2 linked regions of the Sinorhizobium sp. BG8 genome follow. The protein of the gene in region 2 interacts with the protein of the main gene of each other region in a pairwise test. Links are inferred from orthologs where the notes say so. Each region holds a gene or a part of one and is shown on either strand. Other genes may lie near its edges.

Evidence for each region. The genes of interacting proteins can lie anywhere in the genome.
Region 1: the proteins of gyrA (region 2) and gyrB interact in binary tests that used the Escherichia coli proteins (3 or more experiments, as listed by UniProt). The link is inferred for Sinorhizobium sp. BG8 from one-to-one orthologs.

Annotation. Positions count from the first base shown.
Region 1 is NZ_CP044011.1:653,359-660,881, reverse strand. What follows is about bases 2,853-5,876. They hold gyrB (DNA topoisomerase (ATP-hydrolyzing) subunit B), read right to left. Parts: upstream 5,569-5,876; coding sequence 3,136-5,568; downstream 2,853-3,135. Other genes in these bases: F3Y30_RS03005 (helix-turn-helix domain-containing protein), read right to left, coding at 5,705-5,876; F3Y30_RS03015 (nitroreductase family protein), read left to right, coding at 2,853-3,005. Also shown: gabD (NADP-dependent succinate-semialdehyde dehydrogenase), read right to left, coding at 1-301; F3Y30_RS03025 (nitroreductase family protein), read left to right, coding at 484-1,089; more of F3Y30_RS03015, read left to right, coding at 2,406-2,852; more of F3Y30_RS03005, read right to left, coding at 5,877-6,085; F3Y30_RS03000 (Smr/MutS family protein), read right to left, coding at 6,082-6,654; F3Y30_RS02995 (murein transglycosylase A), read right to left, coding at 6,641-7,523. UniProt on the Escherichia coli protein: DNA gyrase negatively supercoils closed circular double-stranded DNA in an ATP-dependent manner to maintain chromosomes in an underwound state.
Region 2 is NZ_CP044011.1:2,956,463-2,964,271, forward strand. The notes cover bases 92-3,401. They hold gyrA (DNA gyrase subunit A), read right to left. Parts: upstream 3,067-3,401; coding sequence 292-3,066; downstream 92-291. Other genes in these bases: F3Y30_RS14005 (hypothetical protein), read left to right, coding at 92-100; F3Y30_RS14015 (MarC family protein), read left to right, coding at 3,306-3,401. Outside these bases: more of F3Y30_RS14005, read left to right, coding at 1-91; more of F3Y30_RS14015, read left to right, coding at 3,402-3,947; F3Y30_RS14020 (single-stranded DNA-binding protein), read right to left, coding at 4,143-4,649; excinuclease ABC subunit UvrA, read left to right, coding at 4,922-7,809. UniProt on the Escherichia coli protein: A type II topoisomerase that negatively supercoils closed circular double-stranded (ds) DNA in an ATP-dependent manner to maintain chromosomes in an underwound state.

The DNA of each region.
Region 1 (7,523 bases), 2.3 Mb from region 2 along the record:
GCTTGCCCTGCTCCAGGGTCAGGATTCGCCCAAGATCGTCCTTGTTTTCGATCATGAGATCAAACCACTTGCGAAGGATGCCGGCGCGCTCCTTCGCCGTACGCGCGGCCCATTCCTTCTGTGCGACCGCGGCCGCATCGATTGCGGCCCTGGTCTCGGCCGTGCCGAGTTTTGGGACGCGGCCAATGATTTCGCCGGTCGCCGGGTTGTTTACCTCAATCGCGTTCGCTGGGTCGGCTTCGATCCAGTCTGCACCAACCAGTGCGGCCTGGCGGAACAGGGTCGGGACTTTGAAGGTCATGGGTCTGCTTCCTCACTCTTTGATCCTTAATGGGTTACAGGTCCTGAGGACTCATTTCAACAAGGAGGTCCACAGCACATCCGGACAACCCCGCCTGACCCCTGTCGTTCTTCCTCAATATTCGCGTTGAAACGTCGAGCGGGCAGCCTATGCTCGTGGAGCGAGACACCCGGGAGCGTGCCATGACCCACAGCAATGGACGAAATTCGCAGTATCCTGTCGATCGCCAGTTCCTCGACCGGTGGTCACCTCGCGCTTTCACCGGGGAATCGATACCGGATGAGCAACTCTTCTCTCTCTTCGAGGCCGCCCGGTGGGCACCTTCCGCCAGTAACCGTCAGCCTTGGCGGTTCGTTTATGGTCGCAGAGGCACTCAGCCCTTTAGCCGGATTCTCGATACGCTTGACGAAGGCAACCAACGTTGGGCCCGCAATGCTTCCGTTCTCGTCGTCATCATCTCCAAGACGCACAACCGATCTGCGGCGACCGGCGAATTGCGCCCCGCCTACACGCACGCATTCGACACCGGTGCCGCCTGGTGCTCGCTCGCGCTGCAGGCCACGCTCTCTGGCCTTCACGCACACGCCATGGCAGGTATCGACCGTGAGAAGGCGATGAGAGATCTGGCCGTGCCCAATGGATTTCGGGTGGAAGCGGGGCTGGCCATTGGAAAGCTGGCGCTTGCGGAAAGCCTTCCCGATGATCTTCGGGAAAGGGAAAAACCCAGCCAGCGAAACCCCATCGAAACATTTGCCTTCGAAGGGTCGTTTACCGGCAATTCGGAATAAGTGAATGCCGCACGCTGACGGGATTGTCGCCCGCGGCACGGTAAGCCACGCGTGCAGACGCGACGCAGCCGCAAATCAGAAGAGGACATCCTGAGACGGTCCTACGGGCACAATTCCGTTGGGATTGAGCGAGGCGATCGAATAGTAGCCACGCTTGATATGATCGAGGCTGACCGTCTCTGCGATACCCGGCCAATCGTACATGCGTCTGGTGAAGGCTCGTAGCCCCGGATAGTCCGCAAGGCGTTTCAGATTGCACTTGAACAGGCCGTGATAGGCCGCGTCGAAACGGACAAGAGTGACGAAAAGCCGGATATCCGATTCCGTGGGATGATCCGCGAAAAGGAAGCCTCTGGCGGAGATCTGTTGCTCCGCCCAATCAAGTGTTTCGAAAACGGCCTGGAATGCTTCCTCATAGGCCTGTTGCGTTGTTGCGAAACCGGCCCGATAAACGCCGTTGTTCAGACCGGGATAGATGCGATCATTGAAGGCGTCGATCTCGTCACGTCTGGAAGCCGGATAGAGATCGATTGCACTGCTGGCGAGCGCGCCGAAGCCACTGTTCAACATTCTCAGGATATCAGCCGATTCATTGTTCACGATCGTCCGCCGATGCTTGTCCCACAGGACGGGCACAGTGGCGCGGCCCGTGTAGACCGGATCGGCAATCGTGTAGATTTCGTGCATGTAGCGGGCGCCGTTGACCTGATCCTCCGTCGCCCCGGCGTAATCCCCGAAACGCCAGCCCTCCCTGGTCAGGGCCGGCTCCACGACGGAGAGACTGATCGCTCCCTCCAGGCCCTTGAGCTTTCGACCGATCAGCGTCCGCGATGCCCAGGGACAAATGTAGGCGACGTAGAGGTGGTAGCGCCCGGCTTCTGCGGGAAGCCGCCATCGCCCGTCGGACCCGGTGCACCATCCGGCGTCACCCAGTTGCGAAAACCTGAGATCTGCCGGACGAAGCCACCCTTTTCGTCCTTCGCCTGAACGGGATGCCAATCGGCCGTCCATTTGCCTTCGACAAGCATGACCCTGCTCCTCTTTTCACAGATAAGGCTACATCGCTACGCCATCGCTTGCAGCCTGCTTCTCGCGTCGGTTCTTGCTTAAACGCTTGTTTCTTTGTTAAAAAGCGCTCCGCTCAACCGAAGTATCACTTCTGCGTGAGCCAAGTCGGCCGGATCCTTGCCTCGCGTTTTCGCCCGGATTAACGGTAGTGGCGTAGAGAAGAGGCTCGCCCGCCGCTCCCGACTGGTGCTATTTGTCCGGACGCGTTCCTCCCAGCGCGCCCAATCGCCCAAGCAAAGGATTCCTACATGACCATCAGCAACAACCGCCAGGCCACGCATCCGATCGATCCGCTGTTCTTGAACCGCTGGTCGCCGCGTGCCTTTACCGGCGAAACGATCTCCGAGGCAGATCTGCTCGCGATTCTCGAAGCGGGCCACTGGGCGCCCTCGGCATTCAACTCGCAGCCATGGCGTTTCGTCTATGCCCTGCGCGGCACCGAACAATGGGACAAGTTGTTCCCGATCCTGAACGATTTCAACCAAAGCTGGGCCAAATCTGCCTCGGCACTCGTCATCATCATCTCCAAGGCCAGCTTCAAGGCTCCGGGTGCAACCGAAGAGAAGCCTTCCTACAGCCATACCTTCGATACCGGTGCCGCGTGGGGTGCACTTGCCCTGCAGGCACAGCTTTCCGGCTACCAGGCGCACGGCATGACCGGCATTCACGTGGACAAGGCAAAGGAAATCCTCGGAATTCCGGATGGCTATCGGGTCGAAGCTGCTGCAGTGATCGGTCGCGTCGGCGATAAGGCGCAGCTGCCGGAAGGCCTGCAGGCACGCGAAACGCCGAGCCCGCGCCGCCCGCTTGCGGAAGTTGCCTTCAACGGTGACTTCATCGCCGAATAAGCAGGCCATACGGAAAACAAAAAGCCTCGCCTCCGAAGGGAGGCGGGGCTTTTTCATCTCTTAGCGGTGCAGTCAGTCAAGCTGCCGAGTGGCCTTGATCGAAAGCCCGGACACACTCAGGCTTGCTCGATCAGATGTCGAGATTGGCCACGCTCAGCGCATTCTCCTGAATGAAATCACGGCGCGGCTCGACTTCATCACCCATCAATCGCGTGAACAGACCATCGGCATCGGTCGCATCGGTAACCCTTACCTGAAGCAGCGAACGGACGTTCGGATCGAGCGTCGTTTCCCAGAGCTGTTCGGCATTCATCTCGCCAAGCCCCTTGTACCGTTGCATCGAAAGGCCGCGGCGACCACTCGCGAAAATAGAATCGAGCAGTGCGCGCGGTCCGGTGATCTCCGTTTCTCCTTCCTTGCGCCAAAGCTTCGGCGGAGCCGCGTAGATTTCCTTGAGGCGCGGAGCGAGCTGATCGATATGCCTAGCATCGGAGGAGCCGATCAGTGCCATATCCAGGTTGGAATATTCCTTCACGCCTCGAACCATGCGCTCGAGCCGGATCCCACCATCGGCACCGACGGACCCGGCCCAGCCGCGTTCTGTCTCCTCGGCGATCAGATCGAGCCGCTGGGCGACCTCCTGAACCTTCGTGTCGAAGCGTTCCCGATCATGACTGAGCTCGAGATTGAGGGCTCCTGCGATCGCCGCCTGTTCAACCACCGAACGGCTGTAGCGCGAATGCAGGCCATCGATGAGCGAGCGAAGGCGCAACGCGTCTTGTATGACCTCGCGCATGTCCTGCCCGGTGCGCACCTCGCCGGACCCGAGTTCCAGCCGGGCCTCCTCCAATCCCATCGAGATCAGATAGTCTTCCAGGGCCTTCTCGTCCTTGAGGTACTGCGTGGATTTCCCACGAGCCACCTTATAGAGCGGTGGCTGGGCGATATAGAGATGTCCGCGCTCGATCAGTTCCGGCATCTGGCGGAAGAAGAACGTCAGAAGCAGGGTGCGAATATGGGCGCCGTCGACATCGGCATCCGTCATGATGATGATCTTGTGGTAACGCAGCTTTTCAGGATTGAACTCGTCCTTGCCGATCGACGTTCCGAGAGCCGTGATCAACGTGCCGATTTCCTGGCTGGAGAGCATCTTGTCGAAGCGCGCGCGCTCTACGTTCAGGATCTTGCCGCGCAACGGCAGGATTGCCTGGTTCTCGCGTGAGCGGCCCTGCTTCGCCGAACCACCTGCCGAATCGCCCTCGACCAGGAAAAGTTCTGACTTCGAAGGATCGCGTTCGGAACAATCGGCGAGCTTGCCGGGCAGTGACGAGATATCGAGCGCACCCTTGCGCCGGGTCAACTCACGTGCCTTGCGCGCCGCCTCGCGCGCCGCCGCCGCCTCGACAACCTTTCCGACGAGCACCTTGGCATCCGACGGGTTTTCTTCCAGCCACACGCTCAGCGCCTCGTTCACAAGGCTTTCAACAACGGGTCGGACTTCTGAGGAGACGAGCTTGTCCTTGGTCTGCGAAGAGAACTTGGGATCGGGTACCTTCACGGAAAGGACGGCGGTGAGGCCTTCGCGGCAGTCGTCACCGGTGAGGGACACCTTCTCCTTCTTCATGATGCCGGAACTGTCCGCGTATGACACGATCTGGCGCGTAAGCGCGCCACGGAAACCCGCCATATGCGTGCCGCCGTCGCGCTGGGGGATGTTGTTGGTGAAGCAGAGCACGTTCTCGTGGTAGCTGTCGTTCCACCACATCGCGACTTCGACGGTGATCCCGTCCTTCTCGCCGCGAATTGCAACGGGCTTGGCGACGAGAGGCTTCTTGTTGCGGTCGAGATAGTGCACAAAGGCTTCGAGGCCCCCGTCATACATCATCTCGTCCTGCTTGACGTCGGAGTGCCGGCGGTCGGTCAAAACGATATGTACGCCCGAATTGAGGAAGGCGAGCTCCCGAAGGCGGTGTTCCAGCGTCGAGTAGACAAATTCCGTGTTGGAAAAGGTCTCCGTGCTCGGAAGGAACGTCACTTCAGTGCCGGTCTCGTCGCCGCAATCCCCGATAGCGGTAAGCGGACCGTCGGCGACACCGTGCGTGAAGCTCATCTCGTGAATCTTGCCACCGCGACGGATCTTCAGCTTCAGCGAGACGGAGAGCGCGTTGACCACGGAAACGCCCACGCCGTGGAGACCGCCTGATACCTTGTAGGAATTCTGGTCGAATTTGCCGCCTGCGTGGAGCTGGGTCATGATGACCTCGGCCGCCGACACGCCCTCTTCCTTGTGGATGTCCGTCGGAATGCCGCGGCCGTTATCCGTGACGGTCACCGAGCCATCGGCGTTCAACGTCACGGTCACGATGTCAGCATGACCGGCAAGGGCTTCGTCGATCGCATTGTCCACGACCTCGTAGACCATGTGATGCAGGCCGGAACCATCGTCCGTATCACCGATATACATGCCTGGCCGCTTGCGTACCGCATCAAGCCCCTTGAGGACTTTGATCGAATCTGCACCATACTCGGCCGGGCCGTTTTCGGTCTCGGAAATATCAGTCATACAGGGTAATCTTTCCAGATTTATCGGAAGAGCCGAAATGGCGGCGAATCACCGGTTTTCCAGCTGCCAAGACTATAAGTGCTTTGTCGCGACTTCCCAAATCTTGTGGCGCTGAATCAGGGCAGAAATCAGGGGATCACGGCGCTTTTGCGCGAGAATTGCAAGCCTTCTCCAGAATACCCGCCAATCGCCGTATTGTCTCCGGTGGTAGGTGACGAATTTCGGCCGCTAGCCGGCTCGCGAAGGCCGTGTATTCGGGCGGCAAGCCTGCGGTATCGATTGTGCTGCGCGGGTCGGAAATGCTGGCAATGCGGAAGAGTTCCTCCGCCTCGTCCCAGATGATGTTGAAGTAGCCGGCCACTCGCTGGAGAAAATCGAACGTCGGCATTCCGCGTCGCCCGTGTTCCAGCGCCGAGAGATAGGCGGGGCTGACGCCAAGAGCCTTTGCCATCTCCTTTTGCGAGACGCCCTTGCGCTCCCTCAGATGGCGAACTGCAACCCCGAACGGCGTCGTCATGGGCGTCCGCCTCCGGCCATACGGCTAAGCCGCACGTATAGCGCTCCTTCGCCGCCATGCGTGCGCGCCGCTGTCTCGAACGACGAGATCAGCGGGCGGAACTCCGGCAACGAAAACCAAAGCGGCACAGCCCGCTTCAGGGCCCCATCGCTGCCGATGGAGGTCCCTTTTCCCGTGATCACCAGCACATGCCGCAAGCCGCGTTGATGCGCGCGGAGCAGGAAGTCGAGCAGAAACCCGTGAGCCTCGCTCTGGATCATGCCATGAAGGTCTATTCGCGCATCGAGCGGCAGCTTCCCCTTGGCGATCTTGCGCTTTACCGGACGCTCCAGCGGATGGTGTCGCTTCGCCTCGCCTGCCGATGGTGCGGTAACCTGAATGCCGCCCGGCGTTTCGACCGGAGGCTCATCGTTCACTCTCGCTCTGGGGAGAGCCTCGCTCTCGCTCAGCAGCACGGTCTCGAGGTCGAGAAGGTCTTCCATGCGGCCCGGCAGCGGTCGCGTGCTGCGGGCGACCTTGCCCCAAAGAATGCGATCCGCGTTGCTGATCGGCTTCCTATCCCTGGCCATGAAGGTATCTCGCAGCCGCCTGCTTCGGGATCAGTATAAAGAAATCCGCCGCATTGCGCACGCTGCCCGCGCGATCACCCGCGGCTTCGCCCGATCCGGTGAAGATGTCACCGCGCGCCGGGCCGACGATGGCTGAGCCGGTGTCGAGCGCCAGCATCAGCCGCTGGAAAGACTTGCCCTCGTCGATTACCGTGAGGGTTTCGCTCGTGATGTAGAAGGGCAGGCCGAACGTGTGAATGAGACGGTCGACGGCCAGAGATCTCCCTGGCACGAGCGGAACCTTCGCGGCGGCAATCGGCCCAAGGGACGAATCCTCCACTTCCGCCTCGCGGAAAAAGATGAAGGAGCGATTGTGCCACAGGACCTCATCCATCCTGTCCGGATTGCGAGCGAGCCAGTCACGGATGGACGCCATGGAGACCGTTGCCCGGTCAATCTCTCCACGGTCGATCAGCAGTTTCCCGATCGGCGAGAACGGATGCCCGGTCTTCGCGGCGTAAGTGATGCGGCGCAGCGAACCGTCCGGGTACAACAGTCGTGCGGCGCCCTGGATGTGGGCAAAATAGACGTCGACTTTCGAGCGTGCCCAGGCAATCTCCAGTTGCCGGCCCGCGAGAAACCCCTGCTCGATCGCCGCCCTGTCCGGATATTCCCGGATGCCCGCTTCCTGCATCCAGCCGAACGCAAAGTACGGATCCATGCCGCTTGGCCTGTTGGCATCGTCGATATCCGCGAGATCGGCCGGCCGCCGATAGAACGGGTATCGGAAGTCCTGATTTGGCTCTGCCTTCACCTCGACTTCCGGCTCATAGTAGGCCGTTAAGAATCCCTCAGTGCCATCCACCTTCTCGATGCGGAACGGCGAGAAC
Region 2 (7,809 bases):
CCTGTTCATCGCCGATTTTGCTGGAACCATCCAGGCGACGAAACGTGATCGCGAGGCATTGGCGGTTGCGAAAAGAGAAGTAGGCGGCTTCGGCGTCTAGCGCACCCCGCTCGGGAACGACCTCGTGAGGTCTCGCGCAATCAAACGGGAGGCGCCCCCTCGCCGCCGATCAGCGGGCTGCAATTTGTGTTGCCCGCGCACATGAAAAAACCGGGCGGTTTGACCGCCCGGTTTTAGAGAATTGCCGGTTTTCAAAGATTGGGCGTCGTGGACGCGTATCCGCCTGGAAACCTATTCCTCGACGGTCGGCGCCGGTGCGTCACCTTCGGGAAGGCCTTCAGCGCCCTCCTCTTCCTCGTCGGTTTCCGGTTCGCTGATACGCTCGACCGACACCACCTTCTCGTCCTTGGCAGTAGAGAAGATTGTAACGCCCTTGGTTGCGCGGCTGGCAATGCGGATACCGTCGACCGGCACGCGGATGAGCTGGCCACCATCAGAGACGAGCATGAGCTGGTCCGCTTCGGCGACCGGGAACGCGGCAACCAGATCGCCGATCTCCCCGGTCTTGGAGGTGTCGGTCGCCCGGATGCCCTTCCCGCCTCGGCCAGAGGTGCGGAAATCGTAGGAGGACGAGCGTTTGCCGAAGCCTCTCTCCGATACCGTCAGCACGAACTGTTCGCGGGCCTTGAGCTCTTCGTAGCGATCGTCCGGAAGCTGGCCTTCATCCGTGACTTCCTCGCCGACGAGCGCGATTTCCTCGACGTCGCCGCCTGCCGCACGACGATCGGCTGCCGAGCGCTTGAGGTAGGCTGCGCGTTCCCACGGCTCGGCATCCACATGGCTGACGATCGACATCGAGATGATGCGGTCGCCTTCACCGAGCGATATGCCGCGCACACCGACCGAATTCCGGCCCGCAAAGACGCGCACGTCGTCGACAGGGAACCTGATGCACTGTCCGAGCGCGGTCGTGAGGAGAACATCGTCGCGGTCCGTGCATGTCTCGACGTTGAGGATCTCGTCGCCCTCCTCGTCGAGCTTCATCGCGATCTTGCCGTTGCGGTTGACCTGTACGAAGTCGCTGAGCTTGTTGCGTCGAACGGTTCCACGCGTCGTGGAGAACATGACGTCGAGGTTCTCCCACGTGGTTTCATCCTCGGGCAGCGGCATGATCGTGGTGATGCGTTCGCCGGGTTCGATCGGCAGCATGTTGATCAGGGCCTTGCCGCGTGACTGCGGCGTGCCGATCGGCAGGCGCCAGACCTTTTCCTTGTAGACGATGCCGCGCGAGGAGAAGAACAGGACAGGCGTATGGGTGTTGGCGACGAACAGCCGCGTGACGAAATCCTCGTCGCGCGTTGCCATGCCGGAACGCCCCTTTCCGCCGCGTCGCTGCGCACGATAGGTGGCCAAGGGCACGCGCTTTACGTACCCGAGATGCGAGACCGTCACCACCATGTCTTCCCGGGCGATGAGGTCCTCGTCGTCCATGTCCGGGCCGCCGTCGGCGATCTCGGTGCGACGTGGCGTTCCGAACTCGTCGCGAACCGCCACGAGCTCCTGCTTGACGATGCTCATGATCCGGAGACGGGAGCTCAGGATCTCGAGGAAATCGCGGATTTCCTCGCCGATCTTGTTCAGCTCGTCACCGATTTCGTCACGGCCGAGCGCCGTCAGGCGAGCGAGGCGCAGTTCCAGAATGGCGCGGGCCTGCTCTTCGGAAAGGTTGTAGGTCAGGTCGTCGTTGATGCGGTGGCGCGGGTCGTCGATGAGGCGGATGAGAGCCTCGACGTCCTTTGCCGGCCAACGCCGCTCCATCAATTGTTCGCGCGCGGTCTGCGGATCAGGCGCATTGCGGATCAGCGCGATGATTTCGTCGATGTTGGCGACGGCGATCGCGAGGCCCACCAAGACGTGCGCACGTTCGCGCGCCTTGCGCAGCAGATACTTCGTGCGGCGGCTGACGACTTCCTCGCGGAACGCGACGAAGGCCCGCAGCATGTCGAGAAGTGTCATCTGCTCCGGCTTGCCGCCATTGAGCGCAACCATGTTGCAGCCGAACGATGTCTGGAGCGGCGTATACCGATAGAGCTGGTTGAGGATCACCTCGGCATTGGCGTCGCGCTTCAGCTCGATCACGACGCGGTAGCCCTGGCGATCGGACTCGTCGCGCAGGTCGGAGATGCCCTCGATGCGCTTCTCGCGCACGAGCTCGGCCATCTTCTCGATCATCGTCGCCTTGTTCACCTGATAGGGAACTTCCGTGATGATGATCTGTTCGCGGTCGCCGCGCATGGGCTCGATATGGGCTCGGCCGCGCATGATGACCGATCCGCGGCCCGTCTCGTAGGCCTGACGTATGCCGGCCCGGCCGAGGATCAATGCACCAGTCGGAAAATCCGGTCCGGGGATGATCTGCATGAGATCGATGAGTTCGATTGCCGGATTGTCGATCAGTGCTACGCAGCCGTCGATGACTTCCGAAAGATTGTGCGGCGGGATGTTCGTCGCCATGCCGACGGCAATACCGCCGGCGCCATTGACGAGAAGGTTCGGGAACTTCGCGGGAACGACGACGGGCTCCTGCAGGGTGCCGTCATAGTTGTCGCGGAAATCCACGGTCTCCTTGTCGAGATCGTCGAGAAGCGAGTGTGCGGCCTTTTCCAGCCGGCACTCGGTGTAGCGTTCGGCCGCCGGCGGGTCACCGTCGATCGAGCCGAAATTGCCCTGGCCGTCGATCAACGGCAGGCGAAGCGACCAGTCCTGCGCCATACGGGCGAGTGCGTCATAGATCGCCATGTTGCCGTGGGGATGGTATTTACCCATCACGTCACCGGTGACGCGGGCGCACTTGACGTACTTCTTGTTCCAGTCGATCCCGAGCTCGTTCATCCCGTACAGGATGCGCCGGTGAACGGGCTTGAGGCCATCACGCACATCGGGAAGCGCGCGGCTCACGATCACGCTCATGGCGTAGTCGAGATAGGACCGCTGCATTTCCTCGATAATCGAGATGGGCTCAATGCCGGGAGGGTTCTTGCCGCCGGGGGTCGTTTGTTCGGTCAATTTTGATCACGATCTTTGCTAAGAATCATTCTTGTTTTTATAGCCTACAGCAACTGCCGGCGCCAATTTTGGCGGCAGTTTTGAACAGGCTTTTCCCAGAAAATCCGCCAATTGGCGCGATTTGGTGGCGCAATCGGCGATTGGGGTTCGTGGGCCTTCCCCTCGGTCCCGCCCTCGTCTAACAATTGTCGTACCGGGGCTCGTCCCGGAGCGCAAGGGGTGGCGGGGAGACGCAGCCGATGCTCAACGTGGATCAGCTGGTCAACGCAACCACCACGCTGCTCGTAACCATCGATCCACCCGGACTGGCGCCGCTCTTTCTCGGACTGACCATCGGCATGAACCGCGCCCAGCGAAAGCAGGTAGCGCTTCGCGGCACGATCATCGCTTTCTGCATTCTGACAGCATTCGCCTTGACCGGCGCGAGCCTGCTGGGCCTGCTCGGTATCTCCATCGGCGCCTTCCGCATCGCCGGAGGCTTTCTCCTGTTCTGGATCGCGTTCGAGATGATTTTCGAGCGCCGGCAGGACCGCAAGGAGAAGACCAGCGAGGTGGCGATCACCAAGGACCACATTCACAACATTGCGGTCTTTCCCCTCGCCCTGCCCCTGATCGCGGGTCCGGGCGCGATTTCGGCGACCATCCTGCTTGCGGGATCCTTCCCCACGCCGGTGCAGCGGGCGGGCCTCATTGCGGTTATCGCGATTTGCCTTCTCGTGCTCTTTCTCGCGCTCGTCGTCGCGGAGCGCATCGACCGGTTCCTGGGGGTTACCGGCCGGGCGATCCTTACCCGATTGCTTGGCGTGATCCTCGCCGCCCTTGCGGTGCAATTCGTGATCGACGGGCTGAGAGCTACGTTGTCCGTCTACACCGGCCCCTGATCAGCTCGACGACACGCAACCTCTGCCGCGCGAAAGCTGCCTTTGTCGATACAGCAGCGTTGGCGCTGCAGCGTTCCACATGTCAGGCTCCGTGCTTTGGCTGCGGGGTTGGAGCGCAAACAAACATGCCACCCCTTGCGGTCAGCAGGAGGTGGCATCAATGAGCCGAAAGGCGGGATCGCTATTGCGAAGCGATCAGAACGGGATGTCGTCGTCCATGTCGCGCGAGAATGACGAGGCCGAGCTGCTCGACCGGCTCGAGGACGAGGAGGACGGCTGGGATCCATAGTCGTCGTAGCTCGGCGCACCGCCGAAGTCCGCCCCCCCGCGACGGTCGCCACCGCCCTCGCCGCGACCGTCGAGCATCGTCAGCGTCGAGCCAAAGCCCTGCAGGACGACTTCCGTCGAATAACGGTCGTTGCCGTTCTGATCCTGCCACTTCCGCGTCTGCAGCGCGCCCTCGATGTAGAGCTTGGCGCCCTTCTTCACGTACTGTTCGACGACCTTGCACAGGCCTTCGTTGAAAACCACGACCGTGTGCCATTCCGTCTTTTCCCGGCGTTCGCCGGAATTGCGGTCCCGCCACGTCTCCGACGTCGCGATCCGCAGGTTGGCGATCGGGCGGCCGTCCTGCGTGCGCCGGATTTCCGGGTCCGCCCCGACGTTTCCGATCAAGATAACCTTGTTGACGCTACCAGCCATCGCTTTTGTTCCTGTCACCGCACCAGGCGAGCCCGGTTTCGTTAAAATGCAATCCATCCATCTTATCGATTGCCGACCGCCGGCGCCGCCCCGCGAAGCCAGTAATCCACAGATGAAATTCCACCTGCAATTTGTTCTTTTTTTGTTCTAGAAAATCCCTAGTATCTTGTCAACCGAATCGGAAACAGGCACGGATTTATCCCGAAGCGCATGGACAGGCTGTCGTCAGTCCCTACATAGGATGCGCAAACGAGATCCTCACGCTGGACACCATGAGCGAACTAAAGACCATCTCCATCCGCGGCGCGCGCGAACATAACCTCAAGGGCATCGACCTGGATCTGCCCCGCAACAAGCTGATCGTGATGACCGGACTTTCCGGCTCGGGCAAGTCCTCGCTTGCCTTCGACACGATCTATGCGGAGGGCCAGCGCCGCTACGTCGAGAGCCTGTCGGCATATGCCCGCCAGTTCCTCGAGATGATGCAAAAGCCCGATGTCGACCAGATCGATGGCCTGTCTCCCGCGATCTCCATCGAGCAGAAGACGACTTCGCGCAATCCCCGATCGACGGTAGGGACAGTCACCGAGATCTACGACTACATGCGCCTGCTGTTCGCCCGCGTCGGCGTGCCTTATTCTCCGGCGACCGGACTTCCGATCGAGAGCCAGACCGTCAGCCAGATGGTCGACCGTGTCCTCGACATGGGCGAAGGTACGCGGCTCTATATCCTGGCGCCGGTCGTCAGAGGCCGTAAGGGAGAATACAAGAAGGAACTGGCGGAGCTCATGAAAAAGGGCTTCCAGCGCGTCAAGATCGACGGCCAGTTCTACGAGATCGCAGACGCGCCTGCCCTCGACAAGAAATACAAGCACGACATCGACGTCGTGGTCGATCGGATCGTGGTCCGGCCGGACCTAGCCGCACGCCTGGCCGACAGCATCGAAACATGTCTGACGCTTGCGGACGGTCTCGCGATCGCCGAATTCGCGGACAAGCCCCTGCCACCGGAAGAAACGGCAGCAGGCGGAAGTGCAAACAAGTCGCTCAACGAGACGCATGAACGGGTGCTGTTCTCGGAGAAGTTTGCCTGCCCTGTTTCCGGCTTCACCATTTCCGAGATCGAGCCCCGGCTCTTTTCCTTCAACAATCCCTTCGGCGCATGCTCCACCTGCGACGGTCTGGGAAGCCAGCAGAAGATCGACGAAGACCTCATCGTTCCCGAACCGCAGCGCACCCTGCGGGATGGCGCCATCGCGCCATGGGCGAAGTCGTCCTCGCCCTACTACAATCAGACGCTGGAAGCCCTCGGCGCCGCCTATGGCTTCAAGCTTTCGAACCGCTGGTCGGACCTTTCCGAGGAGGCTCAGGACGCGATCCTGCACGGCACCCGCGAGAAGGTGGAGTTCAATTACCAGGACGGCGCGCGCTCCTACAAGACGACCAAGTCTTTCGAGGGGATCGTGACGAACCTCGAACGACGCTGGAAGGAAACCGATTCTGCATGGGCGCGCGAGGAAATCGAGCGTTACATGTCGGCGGCCCCCTGCCCGGCCTGCAACGGCTACCGCCTGAAACCCGAGGCGCTCGCCGTCAAGATCGACAAGTTGCATATCGGCGAAGTGACCGAGATGTCGATCCGCGTCGCACGCGACTGGTTCGACAAGCTGCCGGACCACATGAACGCCAAGCAGAACGAGATCGCGGTCCGCATCCTCAAGGAAATCCGCGAGAGGCTGCGCTTCCTCAACGATGTCGGGCTGGAATATCTGAGCCTTTCGCGCAATTCCGGAACTTTGTCCGGTGGCGAAAGCCAGCGCATCCGGCTCGCCTCGCAGATAGGTTCCGGCCTCACCGGCGTGCTCTACGTCCTCGACGAGCCGTCGATCGGCCTTCATCAGCGTGACAATGCCCGCCTTCTGGAGACGCTTCGCCATCTTCGTGATATCGGCAATACCGTGATCGTCGTGGAGCATGACGAAGACGCGATCCTGACCGCAGACTATGTCGTCGACATCGGCCCGGCGGCGGGCATCCATGGTGGCGAAGTGATTGCGCAGGGCGCGCCCGCCGACATCATGGCGAACCCGAAATCGCTTACGGGCAAGTACCTTTCGGGCGAACTTTCCGTGGCGGTGCCGGCCGAACGCCGCAAGCCGAAGAAGAAGCGGGAGATCACGGTCGTCGGCGCGCGAGCCAACAACCTAAAGAACGTGACTGCTTCGATCCCGCTTGGTGTCTTTACCGCTGTCACCGGCGTTTCCGGCGGAGGCAAGTCGACCTTCCTCATCGAAACGCTCTACAAGTCGGCGGCGCGCCGCATCATGGGCGCGCGCGAAAACCCTGCCGAGCACGATCGCATCGACGGCTTCGAATTCATCGACAAGGTCATCGATATCGACCAGTCCCCGATCGGCCGGACGCCGCGCTCGAACCCGGCGACATACACCGGGGCCTTCACGCCGATCCGCGACTGGTTCGCCGGATTGCCGGAGGCAAAGGCGCGCGGCTACCAGCCGGGGCGCTTCTCCTTCAACGTGAAGGGCGGGCGCTGCGAAGCCTGCCAGGGCGACGGCGTCATCAAGATCGAGATGCACTTCCTGCCAGACGTCTATGTCACTTGCGACGTCTGCCACGGCAAACGGTACAACCGGGAAACGCTGGACGTGCACTTCAAGGGCAAGTCGATCGCCGATGTGCTCGACATGACCGTGGAGGAAGGCGTCGAGTTCTTCGCGGCCGTGCCTGCCGTGCGCGACAAGCTGGTGACGCTGAACCAGGTGGGCCTCGGCTACATCAAGGTCGGCCAGCAGGCGAATACGCTCTCGGGCGGCGAGGCGCAGCGCGTCAAGCTGGCAAAGGAACTGTCAAAGCGCTCGACTGGTCGCACGCTCTATATCCTGGACGAACCCACAACGGGCCTGCATTTCCACGACGTTGCGAAGCTGCTCGAGGTGCTGCACGAGCTGGTGAACCAGGGCAATTCGGTCGTGGTGATCGAACACAACCTCGAAGTCATCAAGACGGCGGACTGGGTCATCGATTTCGGACCCGAGGGCGGCGATGGCGGCGGCGAGGTCATTGCCGAAGGTACGCCGGAACAGGTGGTGAAGGTGGATCGGTCCTACACCGGAAAGTTTCTCAAGGAATTGCTCGAGCG